Regions from separate parts of the Clostridium aromativorans genome, predicted to be linked through region 4. Evidence: riboswitches for the same ligand, from Rfam matches in the RefSeq annotation. Region 4 holds a riboswitch; each other region holds the start of a gene.

Region 1 (4,216 bases), on a different contig from region 4:
ACCTGTATCACATTTTTTGGCATCGCTGTAATTTTTCACTTTGGAATCCTCTGTGAAAAACAGTGCAAACATGGCACCGCACCTGTTTATCACTACAGGCAGTTTTTTCTGCTCAGCTATATTTCTCACTCCATCTTCCAATTTCTTTCCCAATTTTTCGAGATGTACATAGTACTCAGGATGATCATGAAGCTTTCTCAGCGTTGTAATTCCCGCAGCCATTACAAGGGGATTTCCAGACATGGTACCTGCCTGATACACAGGTCCAAGAGGCGAAAGCTTTTCCATTATATCTTTTCTTCCGCCGTAGGCTCCACAGGGAAGACCCCCTCCTATGATCTTAGCCATAGTTGTAAGATCAGGTTTTATTTTATAGATGCTCTGGGCACCCTTATAGGCAACCCTAAATCCACTCATCACTTCATCAAATATGAGAAGAGCCCCATTTTCATCACACAGTGCTCTAAGTGATTTCAAAAAATTCTCATCCCCTGGAATCACACCCATGTTGCCTGCCACAGGTTCCACTATAACTGCAGCTACGTCACTGCCCTGCTGCTTAAAAATATCTTCTACACTTGAAATATCATTGTACTGGGCTACCAGAGTATTTTTTATACTGTCCTCAGGCACACCTGCACTTCCCGGAATACCCTCCGTCATAACTCCAGAACCTGCTTCCACCAGAAAATCGTCAAAATGTCCATGATAGCAGCCGGCAAACTTTATTATTCTATTTCTTCCCGTATATCCCCTGGCAAGCTTCACGGCACTCATAGTAGCCTCTGTTCCGGAATTGACCATTCTAAGCATTTCCACATTATCCACAGTAGTGCATATATATTTTGCAAGCTGAAGTTCAAGTTCTGTAGTGGCACCAAAAGATATGGCCCTTTCACTGGTATCTTTTATGGCCTTCACCACATCTTCATCACAATGGCCCAGTATCATGGGTCCCCAGGAACAGACAAAGTCTATATACTTATTTCCGTCTTCATCGTATATGTAAGCCCCACTGCCGCTTTTTATCACAGGCGGATTCATCGGCACATCCTTAAAGGCCCTCACCGGACTATTGACTCCCCCGGGCATATATAATTTGGACTCGTTGAATATATCATCGTTTCTCATTTTAATCTGCCTCCTCATTGACAAAATATTTTATTTATAAGTTTCATGTATTCTTTTTCCCTGCCTTCAAGCTTTCCCTCTTTTAAAACCTTTATGGCCCTATTTATATACACCTTGGCGGTGCTCTCTATCATAGTTTGTACAAGTTTTTCATTGTCCTTGGTATATCTTTTATTTTTGAAGGTCTTTATCCTCTTTTCACATATCCGGCTGCCAAATTCCTTTATTTTCTGTATTTCAGGAGAAATCTCATCCAGGGACCGCCACTTCAAAAACTCATCTATGTGCTCATCTATAATATTCCTGCACTTTTCCATTTTTTCTTTTCTCATGATTTTATTTTTCTGATCAATAGCACTTATACGGTCTATATCATACAACTCAACATTTGAAAATGTCATTACATCCCTGTCTACATCCCTTGGCACTGCCAGATCAAATATAAGCAATTTTTTATCAGGAAGTTCATCCTTTGAAATTACTGTATGAGGTGCAGACGTACAGCTTATTATGCAGTCCACATCTTTATAATAGTCCTTTCTCCGGTCAAAAGTTATAAATCTAACCCAGCTGCATTTTTTATATAGTTTGTCCACTTTATCCAGATTTCTAACTGCCACGTATACAATTTCCGTACTCAAAGAATTCAAATATTTAAGAACAAGCTGTCCTATTTCGCCAAAACCCAGCAGCATATATTTTTTCATCTTTCTCTTTTCTGATTCTCTCACCACTATGGAAGGAACCGATACGGGTATCTTATATATTTCACAGGTGTTTTTAAATTTTTTGCCGCAGGTTACAGCACTCTGGAACAGCCTCTGAAGCTGTCCTCTAATGGTTCCAGTTTTAAGAGCAGCACTATAGGCGGTTTTAATTTGTCCCAATATCTGATCCTCGCCCAAAATTTTGGAATGAAAACCACAGCTCACCTTCATGAGATGTCTGATTGCATTTTTATCCTCTACATAGAATATATAGTTCTCAAGCTCTCTATCCCATCCCAGGCGATCAAATACAGCACAGATCAGATCTTCCCTCTGTAAATCAGAGTTCACGTATATCTCCGTTCTGTTACAGGTACTTAAAATCAGCACATTTCCTGTAACATCATATATGTCCCTCAATTTGTCTACAAGCCTTGCCGGTATAATGGAAAACTTCTGCCTTATTTCAATATCACATTCACTTTTCACTCCAATAAGTTGTATAATTTTTATCACCTCCATTTATAAAAATGATCCTTTCAACCAAGCTGGCAAAAGGATCATTTACAATCAGATATAATTACACATTACCGTAAAAGTAACTCATTAATATACAGCCCCCCCTATCGCCTGTAGAGTTAAAGGTGCAAAGCACAGGCAGGTCTTCTGACTTAAGATTCATCATCTAAAATACGCCTTCCCAGTTTCCAAGTGGCTCATATAAATTAGATTCATCTAATACAGCTACAGGATAGCTCAGGACTTTCACCTGATTCCCTTTTAATCAATCATATCAAACCCGTACTTATTATCAAATTTTACTTAATTATAACATTATTATAGAAAGATTCAACTAATATACACAAACTATTTTACAGTACCTTTCAAATCATATAACTGCTGGGAATTCATTTCCATTCCTCCAAATCCATTCTTTCCCAAATTCTCATTTTCTGCGCTGCTGTCTTCCCTGGCTTCACCGGTTTCATTTGTATCGGTAGATGTGGTATTTTTCCATTGGCTTTCTGGAACAAGTTTGCCGTTTTTCTGAACCCAGCTCATTATATCCTGTGAGTCCCTTCCCATTCCACCTGTGAGTACATATCTTATTTCGCCCTTTTTCACCAGCTCTTTGAACTGATTCAAAGAAAGTATTTTGTCAGAGCCCGAGAACCCTCCCAGAGGCATTATACTTTTACCGCTCTCGATTATCATGCCAGCAGCAGCGTTGGAACTGGACGCCACAAGAGCATATCTTTCATTTTTAACATGGCTGTCAAGGAATTCTATCAATTTTTTATTTTCACTAGAATATCTGCTGTTATTTCCTCCCGCAGTCCCCATTCTGAAATTTCCGGATCCGGTGTTCGACAAGAGCTCCAATCCGGCAGCAGGCATGCTCCCGTTTACGCCATGGGTTACAGCAGCTGCAGATCCCAGAAAAGGTGTTACAAGTATTCCTACAAAAGCAAGGCTGGCAAGTACTTTTGCAAAATTTATATTTCTTCCAAGATTCAAATCATGCTTCTTTATTATCCTGTAAATTACAAGAAGCACAGAGGATGCAAAGCTCAATACAGCTGCAGCTATTATCATGCCTTTAGCTGCCGCAGGTATGGAAGAATAGAAATAGGATAACATCATCAGATGAAGTGCTCCCTCTACAATAAAGGATATCGGCAGCAGCCACGCCTTTATTCCGCCTTCCTGCCTATACAGCTTCCACATAGAAACAAGACCTATGCCGGACAAGGCTGCAGCAGGAGGTGCCATCATTGTCAGATAGTACTGGTGAAACAGTCCTTTAGTATAGCTGAAGTATATGAATTCCGGTAAAAGCCACAGCATCCACAATGCCAAATCCAATTTTCTTCTATTATCAAAAGGAAATCTCAGCTTTTCCACTATTGCCGCTGCAATAAATCCCAATATGGACAAAGGCAGGAACCACACTATCTGATCGGACAGCACATTTTTGGAGAACAATCTTGTAATACCAGCCTCAGTCTGACCGCCAAAATTTCCTGAAAGCCCACCATTTCCGCCGGGTCCGCCATTTCCCCGTCTTTGCTGCATTCCTTCCCCATTCTGCCCTGCTCCCTGGGGCATCTGTGCCGGATTCACCCCATTTTTCTGGGAGCTGCCTCCCTGAGAACTGCCATTTTGCTGGCTGCTGCCCTGAGAGCTGCCTCCGGAGCCTCCAGGGAATCCACCCGGTGCCTGCATCATTCCACCGCCCTGGCCGCTTCCATTTGCTCCTGAGGTCACATTCTGCGTATCTGAAGAATTTCTGTTTCTCTGAAAGTAAGCCATATTTCCTCCCTGTCTGTTTCCGCCAGGTCCGCCGCCCATACCTCCACTGCTGCTGCTCAGCCTCT
Region 2 (4,216 bases), on a different contig from region 4:
ATTTCAAAAGAATTAATATAAGAAGCAGGGTAGAAAAGCTTGATATTTTAATAACGATGATTGGAAGTATAGGAAACACACTGCTTGTTCAAGACGAATGTATAGATTACACCATAAAAAATGTAGGGCTTATAAAGACATCATCAAATAAAGAGATGGCAGAGTTTATTTTTATGTATCTGTCCTCGGATAGAATGAAGAATTACATAAAGACTAGAATAACGGGAAACAGCCAGAAATATATTTCTCTCACGGAATTGAGGAATATACCTGTTATTGTTCCACCTGGTAATGTAATTATAAAGTTTAATAGATTAATTTCAAAGCTGTATAAAAAAATGGCTCAAAATAATTTTATCAATAGTAATTTGACAAATATCAGGGATATATCCCTTTCCAAATTGGTTTCCGGTAAAATATTATTGGAAGATATCACATAGAAATTAAGGAAAGTAGTGTTTATAGATAAAAATCTATGCTTGAATATCTATTGACTGAATAAAATTTATATCTTATACTTAAAAGTAAGGCAATAAATAATTTATAAAAATTTAATATCCAGTAGTAAGTGATATTTTTAACATTCAGGTTTATTTAAAATATGAAAGAAGATCCTTTTGGATTCTCTTTTTTATTGTGCAGAGTAGATCAAGAGATCCCTGGGATTGAGTGGAAATTTACTTATCCCTAATTTTATAAAATTTTTTGAAAGGTGGTTTTAAAATGATCTCTACAAAATTGGAAAATTTATATAAGAGTAAATTGGTAAGTGCAGATGAAGCTGTATCTAAAATCAAATCAGGTGATAATGTAGTTTTTGGAACTGGATGTGCAGAGCCTTTAGTGCTTCTTGATGCTTTGGTAAAGAACAAAGAGAAATACAAGAATTTAAATTTGTACAGTATGCTGCCTAGATCTGAAGGTAAGTACGCACAAGAAGGTACTGAGGAATATATTCATTATAATTCGTTGTTTGTAAGTAAAGGTGTAAGAAATGCTGTCAATTCGGGAAGAGCAGACTATGTTCCATGCTTTTTTCATGAAATGCCAAGGCTTTTTAAGGAAGGATATATCCCTTTAGATGTATCGTTGATACAGGTAAGTAAACCGGATAATCACGGCTTCTGTAGTTTTGGAATTTCCAATGATTTTATAAAGCCAGCAACAGAATGCGCTAAAATTGTTATTGCAGAAGTCAATGAAAATATGCCAAGAGTTCTTGGAGATTGTTTCATACATATTTCTGATATAGAGTGTATAGTTGAAAATACACATCCTGTGGTTGAAATGGCACCTTCTAAAATAGGAGATGTAGAAAAGAAAATAGGGAAATATTGTGCTTCTTTAATAGAAGATGGGTCAACCCTTCAGCTTGGAATAGGAGCTATTCCCGATGCTGTACTTTCATTTCTAAAAGATAAAAAAGATCTGGGAATACATTCTGAGATGATATCTGATGGGATTGTGGATTTAGTTGAGTCTGGAGTAATAACAAACAAGAAAAAGACTCTCCATCCAGGAAAGCTAGTTGTGACTTTTCTGATGGGTACTAAGAAATTATATGATTTTGTAAATGACAATGCCATGGTTGAATCCGACTCTGTGGATTATGTGAATGAGCCCATGGTTATTATGAAAAATTATAAAATGGTGTGCATAAATTCCTGTGTGGAAATGGATCTGATGGGACAAATAACTGCTGAAAGTGTGGGATTAAAGCAGATAAGTGGAGTTGGAGGACAAATTGATTTCATGAGAGGAGCTAGTATGGCTAAGGATGGTAAATCAATTATAGCTATACCATCTACTGCAAAAAAAGGTACGGTATCAAGGATAGTGCCTTTCTTAAGCAAGGGATCAGCAATTACTACTTCAAGAAATGATGTGCATTATGTAGTGACAGAATATGGAATTGCACAGCTTAGAGGTAAATCGTTAAAGGAAAGAGCTAGAGAGCTTATAAAAATTGCGCATCCGAAATTTAGAGATGAACTGATAAGTGAATTTGAAAATAGATTTAATTGCGGTTATTAAAATAAAGTGTAATCCATTTCTCTTTTACGACTTCTATTTAACTGAATATATTGACTGAATAAAATTTATATCTTATACTTAACGGTAAGAGCAACAGATGATTTGTAAAATTTAATATTTGATGTTAGGTGATGTTTTAAATATTTAAAAGGAAAAGTATAGAAAATACTGCAGTCCCACCGCTACTGTATGGAGGATGAAACCTTGTTTGTATCACTGGTAATATATCTGGGAAGATAAGGGAGTAAGATGAGTCTGAGCCAGGAAGCCTGCCTGACATTTTGTTGATTTTTTCGGAGGGAAACATGATGCATTTTATTAAATTGTTTTTTAGTGTCAAAATATATATAAGCAGCTATAATTGAATGTAAATAGTGGGATCCTTAGGGGTCCTTTTATTATTGGAATTGATTTGATCTTTTATCCGAACGCTACCATTGCTAATACTTCCAACTTCTTAAAGTGGGAGATAAGCACTGCTACGCGGCTGGATAAGTTCTTGTAAGGTTCAGGTGGAGAAAAAGTATTCATTATTAGCAAACTCCACCTGAACCTAAGAATCACTTGATTTAGGGGAGGGATTATGATATGGAAGGTATGAAAAAAATTATCGGCAAGATTGTCATGCTTTTGTTTGTAATTGGCATTGCTTTATCCGGATTTACTGGAAATGTATATGCGGATTCAAGCAGTGCCGGCAATATGAGTACAACTGCAAATGAAAACAGGCTTTGGGGAGAGGACAGAATAGAAACGTCTCTAAAAATAAGTCAGGAGGGATGGAAATATGGTGCGGCTACTGCTGTTATAGCTCAGGGATATGGCTATGCAGATGCACTCTGTGCAGCACCTCTTGCAAAAAAATATAATGCTCCTATAATACTTTCAAGACAGGACTCGCTAAGTGATGAAACTATAAAAGAGCTTAAAAGGCTCAAAGTGGATAGGGCATTTGTGATTGGGGGGACAGGCTCTTTATCTGATAATGTGGAATCACAGCTAAAAGATATTGGTGTCAGCGCTGTGAAAAGATTAGGTGGACAAGATAGATATGAGACCTCTGTGAAAATAGCAGAAGAATTGGAAAATGTCAGCAATATTGTAGTTGCATCTGGAAACGGCTATGCTGACAGCCTTTCGATAGCTTCAATAGCTGCTAAAAAGGGAATGCCCATATTGCTGTCACAGAGCGATGTTCTTCCTCAGGTAGTGAAAAATTACTTGAAAAACAGAAATATAGAAAAAACGTACATAATAGGCGGCACTGGGGTTATATCCAGCAATCTGGAATCTTCTCTTACAAATGCTGTAAGACTTGGAGGCGCCACCAGGTTTGATACAAATCTGGCCGTGCTTCAGAATTTTAAATCTGATCTTAACTTTAGCAATGTGTATGTGGCAAGGGGAAATGGACCCAATGGGGATGAGTTTGCAGATGCGCTTTCCGGCTCAGCTCTTGCAGCTACAGAATCTGCACCTGTTGTTTTGACTGACAATACTGTTGCTTCGAAAACAGCTGACTTTTTAAAAGAGAACATGTCAGATAAAACCATTATTACTGCATTGGGCGGAACTGCGGTAGTTCCAGCTGTGATTTTGGACGATCTGGTTCGTTATTTCAATGGAGAGTCCACTAATAATGACGGTGAAAATAAGGAGACATTTACCTTGGAGCTTACTGAAAATAATGGAGCAACTCTTTTAAAAAAACAAATTTTCAAAATAGATACTAGTAAGATTGCATTGGATTATTTGGAAACTATGGTGGACAACATAGATGCGGGAAGTGGTTATATAAATTCTATATCCGTTAATGGGCAGAGTTATTTAAATGAATCTGCTCCAGATTGGTCTCATGGTACCAGTTGGTTCATATATATAAATGAAGAATTCGCCAGTGAAGGTATTCAGTCCATAAAGCCAAAAGCGAAAGACATCATAAAACTTGATTATCATGATTGGACTTATGAAGATATGGGTAATTCAGATATGAATACTGTAGATAAAAATCAGTGATCTATCAAATAGCATATGACAATAAAATAGCATTTTAGGGAATACTTAAAGAATGGCTGTTATTCGGGATTGCGGCCATTCTTTAAACAGCTGACAAGGAAGTGAATATCCATGACTTATAAAGATGAAGAAAAATCCAGGTATTTCATTGATTTTAAACAGTACC
Region 3 (4,216 bases), on a different contig from region 4:
TATAGACAAAAGTATTTTTTCTATATTACATCTATTATCTCTTATTAAAAGAAATAATAGAAATGAAAATAATCTCTTATACAATTTAAATCCCATAGTGAAATTGTCTTTTACTATTTTAAATATAATATTTTTATCTTTGTCCAAAAGTTTTCACTATGTATTTTTAATGGATGTATATTTTCTGTTGTTATTAAGCCTTTTGAATATAAAAGAAATAAAGAGAATACTGATTTTAAGTACAGCTGTTCCGCTGTTCACTGCTGTAATGCTCATGCCTTCCATGGTTATGGGCAATACAAAAAACAGCATTTTGCTTATACTAAAGGTAGTTGGAACTATAATTTCCATAAATACTCTATCCTATACTACCAGTTGGCATGATATAATAAAAGCACTGAAAAAGTTTTTTGTGCCTGATATTTTTATCCTAGTATTTGATATAACCTTGAGATATATTTACATTTTAGGAGAATTTGCTCTAGATATGTTTTATTCTCTTAAACTGAGATCGGTTGGAAAGAACAGCAACAAATATTCTTCCATTTCAAAACTCATGGGAGGTTTGTTTTTAAAGTCCAAGGAAATGGGAGATGAAATGTATTATGCCATGGAATGTAGAGGATTTACAGGAGAATATATATCTCATGTGAAGTTCAAGTTTAAGTTTGTTGATTTCCTATATTCAATAGTAAATATTTTTATAATAGGCATGTATTTTTACATAGCTAGGATGAGGTTAGGATGATAGAATTTAAGGATGTATCTTTTAAATATAAAGATGAAGAGGTGCTCAAGAGTATAAATGTTAAAATAGAACAGGGAGATTCAATAGCACTTATAGGTGCCAATGGCAGTGGAAAGTCAACTTTCTTAAAGTTATTGAATGGGATGATATTTCCTATGAGTGGAAGTTACTATTTTAATAATATACAGATATCTAGGAGTAAATTGGAGGATAGTAGTTTTTCTAAAAAGTTTCACAAAAAAATGGGATTTGTATTTCAAAACTCTGATGCGCAGCTTTTCTGTTCCAATGTATATGAAGAAGTGGCCTTTGGCCCAAGACAAATGGGAATGGACGAGGCTGAAGTAGAAAGAAGAGTGGAAGATTGTTTAAAACTCTTGAATGTAAAAAATTTACAAGACAAAGAGCCATATAACATAAGTGGAGGGGAAAAAAAGAGGGTGGCCATAGCTGCTGTACTTGCTCTTAACCCGGAAGTGCTGGTTTTAGACGAGCCTATGAGTGGCATAGATCCGAAGGGTAAAAAGTTTTTAAATAATTTGTTTATAGAGTTAAATAAGGCAGGAAAGACCATAATATGTTCTACACATGATTTTGAATATGTAAAGGGGCTTTTTAAACGTGTACTGGTATTTTCAGAAGATCATCATATAATAAGAGATGATGTTTATAATAAGGTAATTGAGGATAATGATTTTTTGATAAAATATAATATCAAGTAATCAGTTGACATGGAAAGTGGAATATAATAAACTTAAAACTATAATATAAAATAGATTCTAGGTGCCTTATATATAGGTGAAAAGGGAATGCGGTTAGAATCCGTAACAGCCCCCGCTACTGTATTTGATTATGAATTTTGACTTTTAACTTTAAAAGTAAGAGCTCAAAATAAATATGGATCATAAGCCAGGAGACCTGCCTAGTAGTTGTTTTTGCTTTCGGAGGGAAAGAACTTTTAGTATGTTTAATCTTTCAGTGTAAGCTGAATTTTTATGTTAAAAGCGATGAGCTCTAGAACTCATCGCTTTTTATTTAAATATATATTTTAATAAAAATAAATTTTTATTTTATTTAACAGGTTTAGAGGAGTGGTTATGATGGCGAAAATTATGATCCAGGGAACGGGTTCTTCTGTGGGTAAAAGTATAATTGTCTCTGCTCTTTGTAGGATATTTAAACAGGATGGATATTCAGTATGTCCATTCAAATCTCAAAATATGTCGTTAAATTCCTATATAACTCTGGATGGCAAAGAGATGGGGCGTGCCCAGGTGCTTCAGGCTTATGCTGCAGGACTGCAGCCTGAGGCTTATATGAATCCAATATTGTTGAAACCAACTTCGGATAAAAAATGTCAGATAATAGTAAATGGCAGGGTATATGGTAACAGCACTGCCATGGAATATCACAACATGAAGCTGGAATTTAGGGACATGCTTAGAAATCATTTTAAAAAAATGGAAGAAAGTTTTGAAATAATAGTGATGGAGGGCGCAGGAAGTCCTGCAGAAATAAACTTAAGAGATAGAGATATCGTGAATATGGGCATGGCTGAGATAGTGGATGCACCGGTGATTTTAGCCGGTGATATAGACAAAGGAGGAGTATTTGCCTCTCTTGCAGGGACTATGCTGCTTTTTGATGAAGAGGAAAAGAAAAGAGTTAAAGGTACAATAATAAATAAATTTAGAGGGGATATAGATATACTAAAACCCGGTCTTAATATGTTGGAAGATATTATTAAAGTTCCCTGCATAGGAGTTATACCATATTTTAATCTGGCACTGGAAGATGAAGATGGAGCTGTGGAATTTAACAGGAAGGTTACAGCACCTATAGATATAGCTGTAATAAAATTGCCCCATATTTCTAATTTCACAGATTTGGATGCACTGAAAAGTGAAGAGGATGTTTCAGTGAGATTCATAACTTCTGTAGAAGAATTTGGGAACCCTGATTTACTTATAATTCCGGGCAGCAAAAATACTATAGAAGATTTGATAAAAATTAGAAAGTGTGGACTTGAAGCCTGTATTAAAAAATACAGTGAAAGCGGAATTGTAATAGGGGTTTGTGGAGGCTATCAAATACTTGGAAAGACCATAAGCGATCCATATAAAACAGAAACTGATATGGGAGAAGTAGAGGGAATGGATCTTCTGGATATAGAAACTGTATTTGAAAAAGAAAAAGTAACCACAAGGATAAAGGCCATAAGCAATATTGATTTCCCTTTTATAAAAGGAAATGGATCCTTAGAAAGAAGAAAATTGGATGTCTATGGATATGAAATTCATATGGGCATATGCAAATATGGTGAAAATGCAAAGCCGCTGTTTAGATTTACGGAGAAAAATGGAGAAAAAGTCAATATAGAAGATGGAGCTGTAAACACAAGACAAAATGTATTTGGAACTTATATACACGGCGTTTTTGATGCCATTGATTTCAGAGAATATATTTTAAATAAAATAAGACAAAATAAAGGCTTGAGTTATAAAAAGTCCAAAGTATATGAAGATCTTAGGGAAGGCGAGATAGAAAAACTTGCTGGTATAGTGAGAAAAAATCTTGACATAGATAAGATATATGCCATTATGAGTGTAAATAGATAATGGATACAAAGCTTGTACAGTTACTTACAGTAATATTAGAATGGGGGGATTGATTTGTCTATTTCCCTTATAAGTATAAATATGATAGATCTTTTTGCAGCAGTTATAGTGGATTGGATATTTGGGGATCCACATTGGTTTCCGCATCCCGTTATATATATAGGGAAACTTATATCCTATTTAGAAAAAAGAGGAAGAAAATTTTGCAGGAAAAATGGTACTTTAAAAGCTTTTGGGGGTTTGATAGTTTTAGTAGTGGGAGCTGTAAGCTTTTTGGTTCCATTTGCTGTGCTTATGCTTCTTGGAAAGCATATGGTTTTATATCATATAGTAAATGTATTTATTATGTGGACAACTATTTCCGCCAAATGTCTAGCTGTGGAAGCTAAAAAGGTATATTATTCATTGAAGGAAGAGAATATTGAGGATGCAAGATTAAAGCTTTCCTATATAGTGGGTAGGGATACATCTAACTTAAACAGTGAGGAGATAATAAGGGCAGATGTGGAAACGGTGGCAGAAAACACTTCCGATGGAGTTATAGCCCCGCTTATATATGCAGCCGTACTGGGAGCACCTTTTGCTATGCTCTATAAAGGTATAAATACTATGGATTCAATGCTTGGTTATATGAATGAAAAGTATAGGTATATAGGATTTTTTCCCGCTAAGATAGATGATCTATTCAACTTTATACCTGCAAGAATTACGGGATTGCTGATGTGCATATCATCTTTTATGATAAATGGCAGCCCAATGAAAGCTTTAAAGATTATGATAAGGGATAGAAAAAATCACAAGAGTCCAAATTGTGCTTATCCGGAAGCCGCCGCAGCAGGTGCCCTGGGAG
Region 4 (4,216 bases):
CCTTACCTAGTATTTCAACTAAATGAGCTACTCTTGGAAGCCTTAAATTAATTTTTCGAATAAGCTCTTTTTGATTGAATACTTCTTCAGTAGTACCTCCCATCACAATGCTTCCTTTATCTAAAAGATAAACTGTATCAGCTAAAAGAGGAACTGTATCTACATCATGGGTGGCAAAAATCAAAGTAATTTTCAGCTTTTTATTTATAAGATCCAAAAGCTTAATCAACTTGTATACTCCCCTGGGATCAAGAGCTGCAGTAGGTTCATCCAGCACCATCACCTCGGGCTTCATAGCGAGAACACTTGCAAGTGCAATCCTCTTTTTCTGTCCTCCGCTTAAATTATGGGGACTTTTGTCATCATATCCTTTCATTCCAACCACATCTAACGCCCATGCTATGGTATCTTCTAACTTCTTTCCGCTCATTCCCATGTTTAAAAGACCATAGGCTATTTCCTGGCGAACTGTAGAATTAAAAAGTTGATCATCGGAATCCTGAAATACCATGCCTACCATCTGTCTTATTTTAACTAAATTTTTTTTGCATACTTTCAGTCCATTTATCGTAATAATGCCGGATTTAGGTTTTGAAATTCCATTAAATAGGTGGAAAAGTGTCGATTTACCTGCTCCATTTGGCCCCAGTATTGCCACTTTTTCTCCCCTTTTTATCTTCATATTAACATTTCTAAGTGCCAGGCTGCCATCACTATAGGCATAGCTGACTTTATCCACTTCAATAAGTGACATAACTATTCTCCTTTAAACAAATATATTTATCAAAATTAAAACCATCAATAAAGCCATTATCAAAATTCCAAAACGAAAATCTCCAGCTGGAATAGGGTAAGTAAAAAACTTAGCTTGTCTACTATCTTCATTATATCCTCTTGAAAGCATAGCATTATAAACTCTTACACTTCGATCTAAAGATTCTATCATAATATACACCGCTATTTTGCCCGTATCCTCTATACGACGCAGCCAGCTGGATCTATCCCCCATACGACTTAGTTGTGCATATCTCATATTTTTGCCCGTATCTTCAATTATAAATATGTACCTATACATCATATCAGCTAAATCTATTATAATCGAAGGAACTTTTAGTATTCTGAGGGTTTCCAGTATTTCAATCATCGGAGTGCAAAAAGAAAGTATGCATGCAAGACTAACTGCAGCCATTATTCTCAGCATCAATAAAGTTCCAAGCGCAAGTCCCTCTCTGTATATATTCAGATGATAAGTTCCAAAGGGAATATATGTTAAAACAGTTTCCCCATTTGTAAAAAGTACACTTACAAATACAAGCCATGCTATACTAAAAGGTATGAGAAGCCTTTTTATAAGTCTTTTCCAGGGAACACCCAAAGTATAATATCCAATTATAGACAGCATCCACAGAGATACTATAAGATACCACTTGGACAAAAAAGTTGTTATTATAATTGCACTTAAAAACAGTACGGTTTTTACTCTTCCATCTAAACGGTGTAAAAAACTTTTATTGCCAGATATCCTGCCAAATGAAGATAGTTCCATAATTTATTCTTCCTTTAACTTATTTTTACTGGAATCGCCAAATAATTTTTCCCAATGATGTCCCACTATTAAACCTGCGAAAAAATTTGCTACAGAAAATGCTCCTACCTGTGCATCACCAGGAAGCTCGATAAAAGGTTTATGGTCTGTCTTAGCTGTAACAGAAGCCATAGTATTCACTTTGTCATCCGTACCTCCGGCTTCCATTTTATGATTGACCATGTACTTCGATGCTCCAAATATAAATATAAATATAATTATCATAACTGTTAACATAACACGTGTAAATTTGTCTAAAAATTTAATACTCTTGCCTTTTTTGCTGCCCATACTGTTGCTTGATTCCATAATTACCTCGCCTCCCCTTTTTTAAGTATACCAGGTAACAAATCAGGTCTCCTTTTTACCATAACCTGAAGAACCAAAGCTGTAAACACACCTTCTGCAATAGCTAAAGGCAGTTGCGTAGGTCCATAGCCTAAAAAGAATATCATCCACTGCTTCATCAAAGGAACATGTCCATGTAAACTTATTGCCAACTCCAAAGCAGCTACCAGATAAGTAATTATGTCACCCATGAAACCCGCTATTCCCGCTGCCAGCCAGATGGGACTCTTAAAATATCTTAAAATTTTCCAGCACAGATATCCCAAAATACCTGCCGCTATACCCATAGAAAAAGTATTGGCACCAATAGTAGTTATACCTCCATGTCCCAGAAATATAGCCTGAAAAAACAATACAATAGCTGAAATCACTCCTGTAGCAAAGGGCCCAACAATAATAGCCGCCAGTGCAGTACCACATGGGTGAGAGCAGGAACCTGTCACAGGTACAGGAATATGCATACATGATATGACAAACACAGCTACTCCTACCATTGCTAAAAATGGTTTATAATATAAATTTTCTTTAACTCTTTTCTTGATTTCTTTAACTCCAGGTACCATAAACACAGCACTTATTGCATACCATGTTCCCCACGCTTGAGGCGATAAAATACCATCTTCAATATGCATTTTTTAATACCCCCTAGTTTAATTGTAATATTTTAAACCAAAGCCAAATAAATCATAACCCCTCAGCAAATGCTAAGGGGTTATGATTTATATAAAGAATCATAAAATTTCACCATCTAGTCACCTCCCTATCACTCGTAGAGTCGAATGGTCACTAATATATAGGCAGGTCTTCTGACTTGGATTCATCACCCTTATAGCCTTCCCAGTTTCCCAGTGGCATATTTTATAAGGGCTCCTCTTTCACAGCGGCGGGACCGTGCAGACTTTTCATCTTGCTTTCCTTTTAAGTAAAATTCACCTATATATTTTTCTTTTATTTTTTAATAAAGTTATTATATGACAAATTCAGTTTCTCACAAACTCACAGAATTGTCAAGCACAATCACAATATATTGTATCGTAAAAAAGAAACAAATTCCCTAAAGAATTTGCTTCTCTAATTAAAATCCAATCATTCAAAAATAACTATGGATTTTCTGTTTTTAATTCTCAAAAGCACCGTTTCTAAAACTCTAAGAGTATGATTTAATTCCCTGAGTTCAAGGTATGCTGTTGCTATATCCTGACCTATTACAATGTCTATATAATTAGGTTCAGTACATAAAAGTGCCCCCTTATTTGTTCCAAGAACAGGACTTGTAAATATATTCCCATTCAGGAGCTTACCAATTCTATCAATTTCAAGCACTCCTGTTCCAGGTTGTATACGCTGCATCTGCAGGTACAGATCAGGACTTACAATTAATGCGAGTCTTCCATAAATACCCTGCTTGGTCAAAATTTCGACAGCTGAAGCAATATCCGTAAATGGATTTTCTCCCGATTTCCATTCACTCTTCTCTACTTTATTAGTACCCTTTGCATTAAAAATTCCCTCATATCCAAAATTCTCATTTCCCAGGAAAATCAGCTTGTCCTCTTTTCGCGCACATGCTTCTGCAGCGGACACAGCTGCTGATAGATCCAGTGGATAACCCAGTTTTTCACTGTTTTCAATGTCTCTCCAAAGAAGAGTGAAATCACTATACACAAGTGGTATCTCCTCATATTTTCTGTTCTTAATTCTCGATATTCCCTCTGAAGTTTCCTCTTCTATCGATCCGCTCTCATCAAGATTGTCCGAACTTATACTTTGTATACCCGCACCAAGAGGTCCAAAAATATCTAAAAAACGTCTTCCAATCAACACGCGGCTTGCAGTATTAACAACTGTATCATCTATTTTTCCCCACAAATCATCTGAAAAAGGTGCACTTTCTCTTGATAAATAATCCATGACTATTTCCCCCCTCAATCCTTTATCAAACTGCCCACAGTTTTATGGGCGGATTTGTCCTGACTAGGCTTTTCTTTTACTTCAGGAATTTGAATATTCAACTCTTCCATCATCTCTGCAACTTCTGTTTCACCGTCTGCAAAATGTTTTGCTTCTTCAGGATCAAGTATCTTCAACAAGGACATCAATTCACCTATATGTGCTTTCTCCTCATCCCTTATGTCTGCTATCACCTTCTTGGCTGCAGCATTATCTGTTGCCAGCACATGTGATTCATACAGATATATGGCCTCAAGTTCTCCTGCAATATCAAGTCTCACAGCCTGAATAAGCTCCTCTTTAGTCATCTTTCTGTCCACATTTCCTTGAAAT

Evidence for each region. Region 4 has a riboswitch for cobalamin ahead of LN736_RS03570 (energy-coupling factor ABC transporter permease). Riboswitches for the same ligand answer to the same signal wherever they lie in the genome.
Region 1: it holds a riboswitch for cobalamin, as region 4 does, so the genes downstream of both, hemA (glutamyl-tRNA reductase) here and LN736_RS03570 (energy-coupling factor ABC transporter permease) in region 4, are expected to answer to the same signal.
Region 2: it holds a riboswitch for cobalamin, as region 4 does, so the genes downstream of both, LN736_RS01665 (cell wall-binding repeat-containing protein) here and LN736_RS03570 (energy-coupling factor ABC transporter permease) in region 4, are expected to answer to the same signal.
Region 3: it holds a riboswitch for cobalamin, as region 4 does, so the genes downstream of both, LN736_RS09380 (cobyric acid synthase) here and LN736_RS03570 (energy-coupling factor ABC transporter permease) in region 4, are expected to answer to the same signal.

Annotation. Positions count from the first base shown of each region.
Region 1 is NZ_JAJJPB010000004.1:49,627-53,842, forward strand. It holds gene hemL (glutamate-1-semialdehyde 2,1-aminomutase) at 1-1,131, opposite strand, end outside; gene hemA (glutamyl-tRNA reductase) at 1,146-2,360, opposite strand; cobalamin riboswitch at 2,478-2,656, opposite strand; gene LN736_RS05340 (glycosyltransferase family 39 protein) at 2,706-4,216, opposite strand, start outside.
Region 2 is NZ_JAJJPB010000001.1:351,461-355,676, reverse strand. It holds gene LN736_RS01675 (restriction endonuclease subunit S) at 1-440, shown strand, start outside; gene LN736_RS01670 (acetyl-CoA hydrolase/transferase family protein) at 724-2,034, shown strand; cobalamin riboswitch at 2,144-2,325, shown strand; gene LN736_RS01665 (cell wall-binding repeat-containing protein) at 2,623-4,050, shown strand; gene LN736_RS01660 (energy-coupling factor transporter transmembrane component T) at 4,162-4,216, shown strand, end outside.
Region 3 is NZ_JAJJPB010000010.1:48,457-52,672, forward strand. It holds gene LN736_RS09370 (energy-coupling factor transporter transmembrane component T) at 1-748, shown strand, start outside; gene LN736_RS09375 (energy-coupling factor ABC transporter ATP-binding protein) at 745-1,470, shown strand; cobalamin riboswitch at 1,513-1,688, shown strand; gene LN736_RS09380 (cobyric acid synthase) at 1,849-3,366, shown strand; gene cbiB (adenosylcobinamide-phosphate synthase CbiB) at 3,448-4,216, shown strand, end outside.
Region 4 is NZ_JAJJPB010000002.1:179,168-183,383, reverse strand. It holds gene LN736_RS03585 (energy-coupling factor ABC transporter ATP-binding protein) at 1-754, opposite strand, end outside; gene cbiQ (cobalt ECF transporter T component CbiQ) at 767-1,546, opposite strand; gene LN736_RS03575 (hypothetical protein) at 1,550-1,894, opposite strand; gene LN736_RS03570 (energy-coupling factor ABC transporter permease) at 1,897-2,565, opposite strand; cobalamin riboswitch at 2,713-2,885, opposite strand; gene LN736_RS03565 (family 1 encapsulin nanocompartment shell protein) at 3,020-3,844, opposite strand; gene LN736_RS03560 (demethoxyubiquinone hydroxylase family protein) at 3,859-4,216, opposite strand, start outside.